DNA from 2 places in the Weissella sp. ESL1139 genome. Region 2 is predicted to be linked to the other one. Evidence: a T-box and tRNA genes for the amino acid it is inferred to sense, from the RefSeq annotation. Region 2 holds a T-box; the other holds one or more tRNA genes.

Region 1 (5,954 bases), 240 kb from region 2:
AATATCTTCAATTGGTAGTACATCTAAAAATGCTCTAATATCATTTTCATTTACGACTGTAAAACCACTGGGTTTATTATGCTCAGAGGCTAATTTAGCCAAAAATTTATTAAACGATACCCCTACTGAACTTGTCAGACTTAGTTCTTCATAAATCACTTGTTGTATTTCATGTGCCAAAGCGACCGACTTTTGATGATTCGTACTCATTTCGGTAATATCCAAATACGCCTCATCAAAAGCAATCGGTTCAATCTTCTTCGTATAACGTTTAAAAATCTGATGTAATTGATGCGAAACAGCTCGATACTTTTGGAAATTTGGTGTCACAAAAACCCCTTCAGGAGCTAATTTCAACGCTTCAGCAGCACTCATTGCAGAATGTATGCCTAATTTTCGAGCTACATAATTTGCAGTCGCGACAACACCACGACCACCTGTTTGACGTGGATCTCGTGCTAAGATTAGTGGCACTGTGCGATAAGTTGGGTTATCGCGCATTTCTATTTGCGCATAAAATGCATCCATATCAATATGTAAAATTCGCCGATTAGTATTTAAATGTATTGGCATTTCCAATAAATCTGTCATTGGGTACCTCACTTTTTTAACTTATCAATCTAAATTTTTATTTAAAAAAACTTTAGGAAGCAAACTATCTAACACTAGTTTACTTCCTAAAGTCTCTAATTCATATCATTAATGACATTATTTTTCATCATTGTCTGATGTATTTTCTTCAATTGCTTCTTGCTTTGGCTCTTCTTCTTTAGGTGCATCCTCAGTTGTTACAGGTGCTGCAGTGTTAGCACTTTCTTTAACAACTTGGCGAATAGCAGATAACTCAAATACCAAAATAATTCCTTCAGCATCCAACTCAAATGTACGAGCTTCTTTGTTCACTGAAGAAACTTTACCGTGTAATCCACCAATTGTCACAATATCTGCACCAGGTTGTACGTTGTTAATCATTGCTTGGCGCTTCTTTTGTGCCTTTTGTTGTGGACGAATCATAATAAAGTACATTGCAGCGATAAAAACAATTAAAATTAAAATATTTGCATTCATAATAAATTTTACTCCTTAAATATAATACATAGTCTGACTAGAATAAGCGGGCATTTGGTTTAAAATAGCCATACTTACTTAGTGTTTCTTCACGGAACTCTAATAAACGATCTTCTGCGATTGCTTGCCGCATATCTTCCATTAACTTTAATAAGTAACGTAAATTGTGTACTGACGCAATTGTTTGTCCATACAGTTCATTAGTCTTAAATAAGTGATGGAGATAAGCTTTTGTGAAATGCTGTGACCCATAATCTTCAGTTTCTGAATCAATCAAAGAAAAATCATCCTTATATTTTGCATTCTTAATAACCACACGACCATTCGATGTCAGTAGCGTTCCTTTACGACCGATACGTGTTGGTAACACACAATCGAACATATCAATACCTCGAATCGAAGCATCAATCAAAGAATCTGGCGCTGCAACCCCCATTAAATAACGTGGTTTATTTTCTGGTAAAAACGGTACAGTGAAATCTAACACACGATTCATTTCTTTTTTAGACTCACCAACTGATAAACCACCAATGGCATAACCAGGCAAATCTAGAGAAACTAAGTCTTGAGCAGACTGCTTTCTCAATTCATGAAAACCAGCACCCTGAACTATTCCAAATAATGCTTGATCATCTGGTCGCTTGTGCGCACGTTGTGCACGATCGGCCCAACGAGATGTGCGTTCAACAGATTTCTTCACATAATCATATGTTTCAAAATATGGAATTGCTTCATCTAGTTGCATCATAACATCTGAACCCAGATTGTTCTGAATACGCATAGCCACTTCTGGTGACAAAAACATCTTATCACCATTTAGGTGGTTTCTAAAGGTAACACCCTCTTCAGTAATGCTGTTATGATCCGATAATGACCATACCTGAAAACCACCAGAGTCAGTTAAGATAGGTCCGTCCCAATTCATAAATTTATGAAGACCACCTGCCTGTGCAATTAATTCATCACCAGGTCTTAACCACAAATGATATGTATTTGACAAGATAAATTGTGAGTTAATCTCTTTTAATTCACGTGGTGATACACCTTTAACGGTTGCTTGTGTACCAACAGGCATAAACATTGGTGTCATTACTTCTCCATGAGGAGTCGTAATTTTACCCAACCGTGCACCAGTATGTTTTTCGACATGAAGTAATTCATACTTCACCGGATAATCCGACATATCATATATCCTTTCGTTTATTAGTTTAAAATTGATAAGCACTATTATCATAAGTAAACTAGTATCCATTATATCAGAAACAGTAGATTCGTACTGTTCAAATTTTAAATATCAGTGTAAAGGAAAGAGGCCACCTAATAAGGCAACCTCTTCATTTTACAATTTGATTTAAAACATCTCTAAATGGACGTTACAGGGATCGAACCTGTGACCCCCTGCTTGTAAGGCAGGTGCTCTCCCAGCTGAGCTAAACGTCCATGTTGCATCGCGACGTCCTATCCTCGCAGGAGGCGATCCTCCAACTACTTTTGGCGCTACTGAGCTTAACTGCTGTGTTCGGTATGGGAACAGGTGTGACCTCAGTGCCATCATCACGACACGTATTTATTGAGTGAACTTAGTTCTCTCAAAACTGAATCATAATTAAATTTTCTTGCCTTACACCACTTGCTACTTGGTTAAGTCCTCGAACCATTAGTACTAGTCCGCTCCATACGTCACCGTACTACCACTTCTAGCCTATCTACCTTATCATCTATAAGGGGTCTTACTTCATTACTGAATGGGAAATCTCATCTCGAGGCGAGTTTCACACTTAGATGCTTTCAGCGTTTACCTCATCCGTACATAGCTACTCAGCGATGCTCCTGGCGGAACAACTGATACACCAGTGGTACGTCCACCCCGGTCCTCTCGTACTAAGGGCAGCTCCTCTCAAATTTCCTACGCCCGCGACGGATAGGGACCGAACTGTCTCACGACGTTCTGAACCCAGCTCGCGTACCGCTTTAATGGGCGAACAGCCCAACCCTTGGGACCGACTACAGCCCCAGGATGCGATGAGCCGACATCGAGGTGCCAAACCTCCCCGTCGATGTGGACTCTTGGGGGAGATAAGCCTGTTATCCCCAGGGTAGCTTTTGTCCGTTGAGCGATGGCCCTTCCATGCGGAACCACCGGATCACTAAGCCCTACTTTCGTACCTGCTCGACTGGTAAGTCTCACAGTCAAGCTCCCTTGTGCCTTTACACTCTGCGAATGATTTCCAACCATTCTGAGGGAACCTTTGGGCGCCTCCGTTACTCTTTGGGAGGCGACCGCCCCAGTCAAACTGCCTGCCAGACACTGTCTTCCACCACGCTTAGTGGTGTGAGTTAGAGTGTTCATACAACGAGGGTAGTATCCCACGTGTGCCTCCATCGAAACTAGCGTCCCGATTTCTACGGCTCCTACCTATGCTGTACAAGCTGCACAAACACTCAATATCAAGCTACAGTAAAGCTCCATGGGGTCTTTCCGTCCTGTCGCGGGTAACCCGCATCTTCACGGGTCTTTAAATTTCACCGAGTCTCTCGTTGAGACAGCGCCCAGATCGTTACGCCTTTCGTGCGGGTCGGAACTTACCCGACAAGGAATTTCGCTACCTTAGGACCGTTATAGTTACGGCCGCCGTTTACTGGGGCTTCAATTCGTACCTTCGCCGAAGCTAAGCACTCCTTTTAACCTTCCAGCACCGGGCAGGCGTCAGCCCCTATACGTCATCTTACGATTTTGCAGAAACCTGTGTTTTTGATAAACAGTCGCCTGGGCCTATTCACTGCGGCTCAGCTTGCGCTGAGCACCCCTTCTCCCGAAGTTACGGGGTCATTTTGCCGAGTTCCTTAACGAGAGTTCACTCGCTCACCTTAGGATGCTCTCCTCGACTACCTGTGTCGGTTTGCGGTACGGGCAGGTAAACACTAACTAGAAGCTTTTCTCGGCAGCGTGACATCACAGACTTCCCTACTTTATTTCGGTCCTCATCACAACTTGTCCTATAAGAAGCAAGCATTTAACTCACCTCAAGACTTATTGCTTGACCCAGCATTTCCAATCGCTGGGATCTGTTAGCCTTCTGCGTCCCTCCATTGTTCAAACATGTTCACCTGGTACAGGAATCTCAACCTATTAGCCATCGACTACGCCTTTCGGCCTCGCCTTAGGTCCCGACTAACCCTGGGAGGACGAGCCTTCCCCAGGAAACCTTAGTCATACGGTGGACAGGATTCTCACCTGTCTTTCGCTACTCATACCGGCATTCTCACTTCTAAGCGCTCCACCAGTCCTCACGGTCTGACTTCACTGCCGTTAGAACGCTCTCCTATCGCGCCACTTACGTGGCACCCGTAGTTTCGGTGGTGTGTTTAGCCCCGGTACATTTTCGGCGCAGAATCACTCGACTAGTGAGCTATTACGCACTCTTTAAATGGTGGCTGCTTCTGAGCCAACATCCTAGTTGTCTATGCAACTTCACATCCTTTTCCACTTAACACACACTTAGGGACCTTAACTGACGATCTGGGCTGTTCCCCTTTCGACAATGGATCTTATCACTCACTGTCTGACTCCAGGACATACGTGATTGGCATTCGGAGTTTATCTTAATTTAGTAACCCGAGATGGGCCCCGCATCAAAACAGTGCTCTACCTCCAACACGCTATCTTCCGAGGCTAGCCCTAAAGCTATTTCGGAGAGAACCAGCTATCTCCAAGTTCGATTGGAATTTCACCGCTACCCACACCTCATCCCAACATTTTTCAACATGTACGGGTTCGGGCCTCCAGTGCGTTTTACCACACCTTCACCCTGGACATGGGTAGGTCACCTGGTTTCGGGTCTACAACAACATACTTAAGCGCCCATTTCAGACTCGCTTTCGCTACGGCTCCGGTCTTTCCACCTTAACCTCGCATGGTATCGTAACTCGCCGGTTCATTCTACAAAAGGCACGCTATCACCCATTAACGGGCTCTAACTTGTTGTAGGCACATGGTTTCAGGAACTTTTTCACTCCCCTTCCGGGGTGCTTTTCACCTTTCCCTCACGGTACTGGTTCACTATCGGTCACTAGAGAGTATTTAGCCTTACGAGATGGTCCTCGCAGTTTCCGACCGGATTTCACGTGTCCGGCCGTACTCAGGATCCTACACGGGAGTTTGCTTACTTTCACATACGGGGCTATCACCCTGTTTCGCTCAGTTTCCCAACTGATTCTGTTAATAAACAAATTTGTAACTCCACAACGGTAGTCCTACAACCCCAGAGTGCAAGCATTCTGGTTTGGGCTACTCCGCGTTCGCTCGCCGCTACTAACGGAATCGATTTTTCTTTCTGCTCCTGTTGCTAATGAGATGTTTCAGTTCACAACGTCTACCTTCGTTTAGCTATGTATTGACTAAACGATAACTTGCATAACAAGCTGGGTTCCCCCATTCGGAAATCCCCGGATCAAAGCTTACTTACAGCTCCCCGAGGCATATCGGTGTTAGTCCCGTCCTTCATCGGCTTCTAGTGCCAAGGCATTCACCATGCGCCCTTAATAACTTAACCGATCAACTTTCGTTGATGATTTCGTTTGAGTATTGTGACTCAATGGTCACAAGCGATTTTAAACTTATTTAAAAAACTCAAAAAATTACGCGGTGTATTTTTTCGGCTCAATTTTATTGATACTATCAATATAAATGAATTTAAAAATTTACAATTATGATTCAGTTTTCAAAGAACTAATAAACAACCCGTAGGTTGTTATGGAGAATATCGGGATCGAACCGATGACCTCCTGCTTGCAAAGCAGGCGCTCTCCCAGCTGAGCTAATTCCCCATGTTTGAATGTTAACCACTCAAAACTAAATATCGTTTCGTATAAAATATGTAGGTTCC
Region 2 (5,954 bases):
TATCAAAACTGAAGGGCATCATAACAGTTCAAGTACTAAGAAGGCTAAAAAAGTCACTGTGAAAAAGACATCAGCTACAACTAATAGGGCTGATAAACAGTTAGATATAGCTAGTTTACTGAAAGATCAGATTGATGCACCAAAGGTAGCGTCAATTAAACAAGATGCTAAAACCATTCAAGTTGTCTTTAAGGATGATAATACAAAGACATTAGATGAATTTATGGCTGCTTATGCTAGGGCAAGTGTTACTATTTTGAAGGCTGCCAAGGAGCAAGGGATGACTGCTGTTGCGACAGCTCGACAAGTAGAACTTGAAGATGGTACTGAGTACGCGCTTGCTGCTAAGTGGCAAAATAATCAAATTGCAATGAGTGATAAGTTAGCTGATGATGCATCTATTAAAGATGTCTTATTAAGCTCAGATCACTATGCAATTGGTGGTGCTGCTTGGGATGCGTTAACGCAAAAACAAAAAAATGATTATAAGAATAAACAACAGGGTGGTCAAAACGCCACGCCTGATGATGACTTTAATCAATGGGTGAAAACGGGTATTGTAAAAAATAAATAAATTAAAAAATAAAACACGAGTCAGCAGGGACTTAAAATGCATCCTTGTTGACTCGTGCTTTTTTAATGGAATAACATGCCATATACAGATAGATACATCAATGTCGCACCACCCAGTACAAACAAATGCCAGTAAACATGATTTAGTGGTAGTTTTGGCATCAGGTATAACAAAGCACCAACAGTGTAAGTAATACCACCAGCTAGTAGTAAGTAAAATGATGACGTTGATAATGTATGATGGAGAGCCGGCATTGCGGCAACAATAAACCATCCCATGAAAACGTAGATAATGACGGAAACCCATGGCCAGCGTCCGACAAAAAAGGTATCATAGACAAGACCGAGAATTGTACATAAAAGAATCGTTAACCAAATTGGCCAACCAACTTCCGGTTTTAAAAAGAGCCATGTATATGGGGTATAGCTACCTAGAATGACTAAGTAAATGCCGGAGTGGTCTAAAAATTGAAAGACTTTGCCTGCTTTGGTAAAGATTAGCGCGTGAAATAAAGTTGATGCAAGTAAAAAGCTGATAATTGAAGCGACATAAATAGATAAGGCGACAATTGTAAAAGCAGAAAATCCATGGCGGATACTATTAATTAGTAGGATAGTTGCACCTGCAATTGCAGCAACCACGCCAAGACCATGCGTAACGGCATTTAAAGTTTCATATGTAATGAGATAACGACGATTTTTAGTAGTTAAAGTCGGCATAGGCACCTCCGTATTGGTGGCTAAAATTTTTTATTTAATAGATTATGTTTATAATAACCAATTAATCTAGTTTTGTAAACTATATGTAGTGGTTAATAAAACAAAGGAGAAGGAATTATGGTAGCAACGTTAATAAAGGGAATGATGATTGGCTTTGCGTTTGTAGCCCCAATTGGTATGCAAAATTTGTATGTCTTTAATAATGCGTTAACCAATTCATTTAAACGATCACTAGTCTACGTTTTATTTGTGTGGATTGCTGATTCTTTATTTTCTCTATCCGCCTTTTTTGGCATGGGCGCAATTATCAATTCGGCTAGTTGGCTAAGGTTGATTGTAATGTTAGTTGGTGGTGCCTTGGTTGTTTGGATTGGTTGGGGAATTTTACGTGGTGCAAATAATGTCCAGTTAAATACTAAAGCTAATAATTTACCAGCTACAAAAGCCTTTGTTTCGGCCTTTGTTGTTTCTTGGGCAAATCCACAAGCATTAATTGATGGTAGTTTATTATTAGGGGCTTTAAGAGGTACTTTAGCGTCAAATCAAATTTGGCCATTTATTATTGGTGTCGTGATGGCAACGTTTATTTGGTTTAATACAATTACCATTGTGATGAATATACTGAAAGAGCGGTTGCCTAGAAAAGTTCTTATCTGGGTTAATATTATATCTGGATTGATTGTGCTCATTTATGGTGCTTATTTATTGATACACGCAATTATTGAATTGATTTAAGCAATAATCAATCTTGATTTTTATGCCCTAACATTGTAAAATTACGTTCATAGCAATGCATTAGAGAGTACAAGTATGTGTTATGGACAGCGACAAAATCATTTTGGTGTAAGATTTTGATAACCTCACTTGGAAGGTAGCTAATGGGCTTTATCGATGAATATTGAGTAATTGATAACGTGATGACGCGTTAAGTCATAATGAGATAGAGAATGAAACTCTAATTTCAGGTGGTACCGCGATGATTTCGCCCTGATCATGCAATGATGCATGGTCGGGGCTTTTTTAATGGGCCCAAATGAGTTTAGAGCAGAAAAAATAAGGAGTTAAGGTTATGCGAGAAATTGATATGCCCGGTAAGTACAACCCATCTGCTGTTGAAGCAGGTCGTTACGATAAGTGGGTACAAGAGAAACGTTTTAAGCCATCAGGTAATAAAAAGGCACGTCCTTATTCAATTGTTATTCCACCTCCAAATGTTACTGGAAAGTTGCATTTGGGTCATGCTTGGGACACAACGTTACAAGATATGATTATTCGCCAAAAGCGTATGCAAGGGTTTGATACGTTATGGTTACCAGGTATGGATCATGCTGGTATTGCAACACAAGCTAAAGTTGAGCAACGTTTAGCCAAAGATGGCATTTCACGTTATGATTTAGGTCGTGAAAAGTTTGTTGATCAAGTTTGGGATTGGAAAAATGAATATGCAGCAACGATTAAGTCACAGTGGGGTAAGCTAGGTCTTTCATTAGATTACGATCGTGAGCGCTTTACTTTGGATGATGGCTTGTCAGAAGCTGTCCGCAAGGTATTCGTAACTTTGTATGAAAAAGGTTTGATTTACCGTGGTGAGTACATTATCAACTGGGATCCAAAAGCCCGGACTGCTTTGTCTGATATTGAAGTTATCCACCAAGATGATGAAGGGGCCTTTTATCACGTGCAATATCCATTCGTAGATCCTGATACGACTTATGAAGGTAAGCACTATATTGAAATTGCGACAACACGTCCCGAAACTATGTTTGGGGATGTTGCTGTTGCTGTGCACCCATCAGATGAGCGTTATAAGGCTTTGGTGGGTCAAAAGGTTTTGGTACCATTGGTTAACCGTGAAGTGCCAATTGTTGCTGATGAATACGTTGATCCAGAGTTTGGTTCTGGAATGGTTAAAATTACGCCAGCTCATGATCCTAATGACTTTGGTGTTGGTAATCGTCATAATTTGGAACGTATTAACACCATGAATGAAGATGCTTCAATGAATGAACGTGCTGGTAAGTATGCTGGTATGGATCGCTTTGATGCACGCAAAGCAATGGTTGCTGATTTGGAAGCTGGTGGCTGGATGCTATCAGTTGAACCAATTGTGCACGCTGTGGGTCATTCAGAACGAACAGGTGTTCAGGTTGAATCACGTCTTTCAACGCAATGGTTTGTTAAGATGAAGCCTTTGGCTGAGCAAGCTTTAGCAATGCAAAAGTCAGATGACCGGGTTGATTTCTATCCACCACGTTTTGAAGGTACCTTTACGCGTTGGATGGATGATATTCATGACTGGGTTATTTCACGTCAATTGTGGTGGGGACATCAAATCCCAGCTTGGTATCATAAAGAAACTGGTGAAATGTACGTTGGTATGGAAGCTCCAGAAGATATTGAAAACTGGGAGCAAGATTCAGATGTACTTGATACTTGGTTCTCATCAGCTTTGTGGCCATTTTCAACAATGGGTTGGCCAGATGTTGATGCAGAAGACTTTAAGCGTTACTTCCCAACTGATACGTTAGTTACAGGATATGACATTATTTTCTTCTGGGTTGCTCGTATGATGTTCCAATCAAAGGAGTTTACTGGTCGTCGTCCATTTAAGAATGTGTTGATTCACGGTTTGATTCGTGATGAGCAAGGTCGCAAGATGTCAAAGTCATTGGGTAATGGTATTGACCCGATGGATGTCATTGAGCAATATGGTGCTGATGCATTGCGCTGGTTCTTAGCTACTGGTTCAACACCAGGTCAAGACGTGCGTTTCTCATATACTAAGATGGATTCAGCTTGGAACTTTATTAATAAGATTTGGAATGCATCACGTTATGTACTAATGAATCTTGCTGATGATACCAAGGCTGAGTTGCCAGCAGATCGTAGCAAGTTCTCGCTAGCTGATAAGTGGATTTTGTCACGTTTGAACAAGACAATTGCTTCAGTGACAAAGAACTTCGATAAGTTTGAGTTCGGTGAAGCTGGCCGTACATTGTATAACTTTATTTGGAACGATTTTGCTGATTGGTATATTGAAATGACAAAGGAAACTTTGAATGGGGATGACCAAGCAGCTCAAAAGACAGTACAAGCTATCTTAGCTTACGTATTGGATAATACATTGCGTTTACTACACCCAATCATGCCATTTGTGACTGAAGCTATTTGGCAAGAAATGCCACATGAAGGTGAAACGATTGTTACGGCGGCTTATCCAGTTGTTCATGACGAATTAAATGATGAAGCTGCTGAAGTTGATTTCAATAGTTTGATTGATCTAATTAAGGCTGTTCGTACTATCCGTACTGATGCAAATGCACCAATGTCAACAGCAATCGATGTTTTGATTAAGACAGACGATGAGAATTTGCAACGTATTTTCAAAGAAAATGCTGACTACATCAACCGCTTTGTTAAGCCTAAGGATTTGCAAATCGCGGCTGATATCGATGCCCCTGACTTGGCAATGACACAACTTATTACTGGTGCCGAAATTTATGTACCTTTGGCTGAACTAATTGATTTAGATGATGAAATTGCACGTTTGCAAGATGAAATCAAGAAGTTCCAAGGCGAAGTGAAACGCGCAAATGGTAAGTTAGGTAATGAAAAGTTTGTTAACAACGCACCTGAATCAGTCGTTGCTAGTGAGCGTGAGAAGTTAGCTGATTGGGAAAAGAAGTTACAAGTAACGCAAGACCGTTTAGCACAACTAAAAGATGCTAAAGCATAAGTGAAAATTACTTGCGATAATAAATATCAACGTGTATAATGAATTATATTGTGAATAACGAATTTAAGCTGTTCGTCGTTACAATGCAGTAAATTACACATACAGGAGCGCCGTCTACTTTGTAGTCGGCGCTTTTGTTTACAGTGGGATAAAAATGAGGATTAGCATGACTGAAATAACAACAACAGCAGAAGCAATTGCGTATATTCATGGACGACATAAATGGACTAAGACGCCAACGTTTGATCGTTTGCATAAAATTTTAACAATTTTGGATCATCCGGAACGTCAATCAAAATATGTTCATATTACTGGTACGAATGGTAAGGGATCAACTAGTAAAATGGTTGCGCAATTACTACGAGCAAGCGGCTTACGCGTGGGCTTGTTTACTTCGCCTTATATTTTACGTTTTAATGAGCGTATTCAAGATGATCAAGGGAATATTAGTGATGACGACTTATTGTCATTAGTACAAGAATTAGCACCAATTATTGATAAATTGGATAATGAGATGCCAAGTGGCTTAACCGAGTTTGAAACATTGACAGTGTTAATGTTTATGTATTTTGCTAAACATCCAGTAGATGTAGTGGTGTTAGAAGTTGGTGTTGGTGGTACATGGGATTCAACCACAATTATTCCCGATAAAATTGTGTCAGTTATTACGACAGTTGGTTTAGATCATATGAAAGTTTTGGGAGATACCATACCAAAAATTGCCACACAAAAGGCTGGCATTATTCAAAAGCAGCGCCCGGTTGTTGTTGGTCGCTTACCAAAAGCAGCAAATAATGTTATTGATGTGGTTGCTAATGCCATGGGAGCGCCTATTTATCGTTTAGGTGAGCAATTTTTACCAACTGTTTTAACGACAAATCAGACCTGGGGTGAAACATTTTCAGTTTCTGGTACAATCAATTAT

The links. The T-box of region 2 lies ahead of ACSYSF_RS06260 (valine--tRNA ligase). A T-box ahead of a tRNA ligase gene usually reads a tRNA of that ligase, here a tRNA-Val.
Region 1: it encodes a tRNA-Val, which carries the amino acid that the T-box ahead of ACSYSF_RS06260 (valine--tRNA ligase) is inferred to sense. The anticodon was not compared.

Annotation. Positions count from the first base shown of each region.
Region 1 covers NZ_CP196375.1:1,027,503-1,033,456, forward strand. The annotation lists gene dinB (DNA polymerase IV) at 1-591, opposite strand, end outside; gene yajC (preprotein translocase subunit YajC) at 709-1,068, opposite strand; gene tgt (tRNA guanosine(34) transglycosylase Tgt) at 1,106-2,251, opposite strand; tRNA gene ACSYSF_RS04980 (tRNA-Val) at 2,436-2,508, opposite strand; rRNA gene rrf (5S ribosomal RNA) at 2,514-2,630, opposite strand; rRNA gene ACSYSF_RS04990 (23S ribosomal RNA) at 2,706-5,621, opposite strand; tRNA gene ACSYSF_RS04995 (tRNA-Ala) at 5,823-5,895, opposite strand.
Region 2 covers NZ_CP196375.1:1,271,069-1,277,022, reverse strand. The annotation lists gene ACSYSF_RS06275 (hypothetical protein) at 1-574, shown strand, start outside; gene trhA (PAQR family membrane homeostasis protein TrhA) at 637-1,293, opposite strand; gene ACSYSF_RS06265 (LysE/ArgO family amino acid transporter) at 1,411-2,028, shown strand; T-box leader at 2,075-2,286, shown strand; gene ACSYSF_RS06260 (valine--tRNA ligase) at 2,363-5,029, shown strand; gene ACSYSF_RS06255 (bifunctional folylpolyglutamate synthase/dihydrofolate synthase) at 5,196-5,954, shown strand, end outside.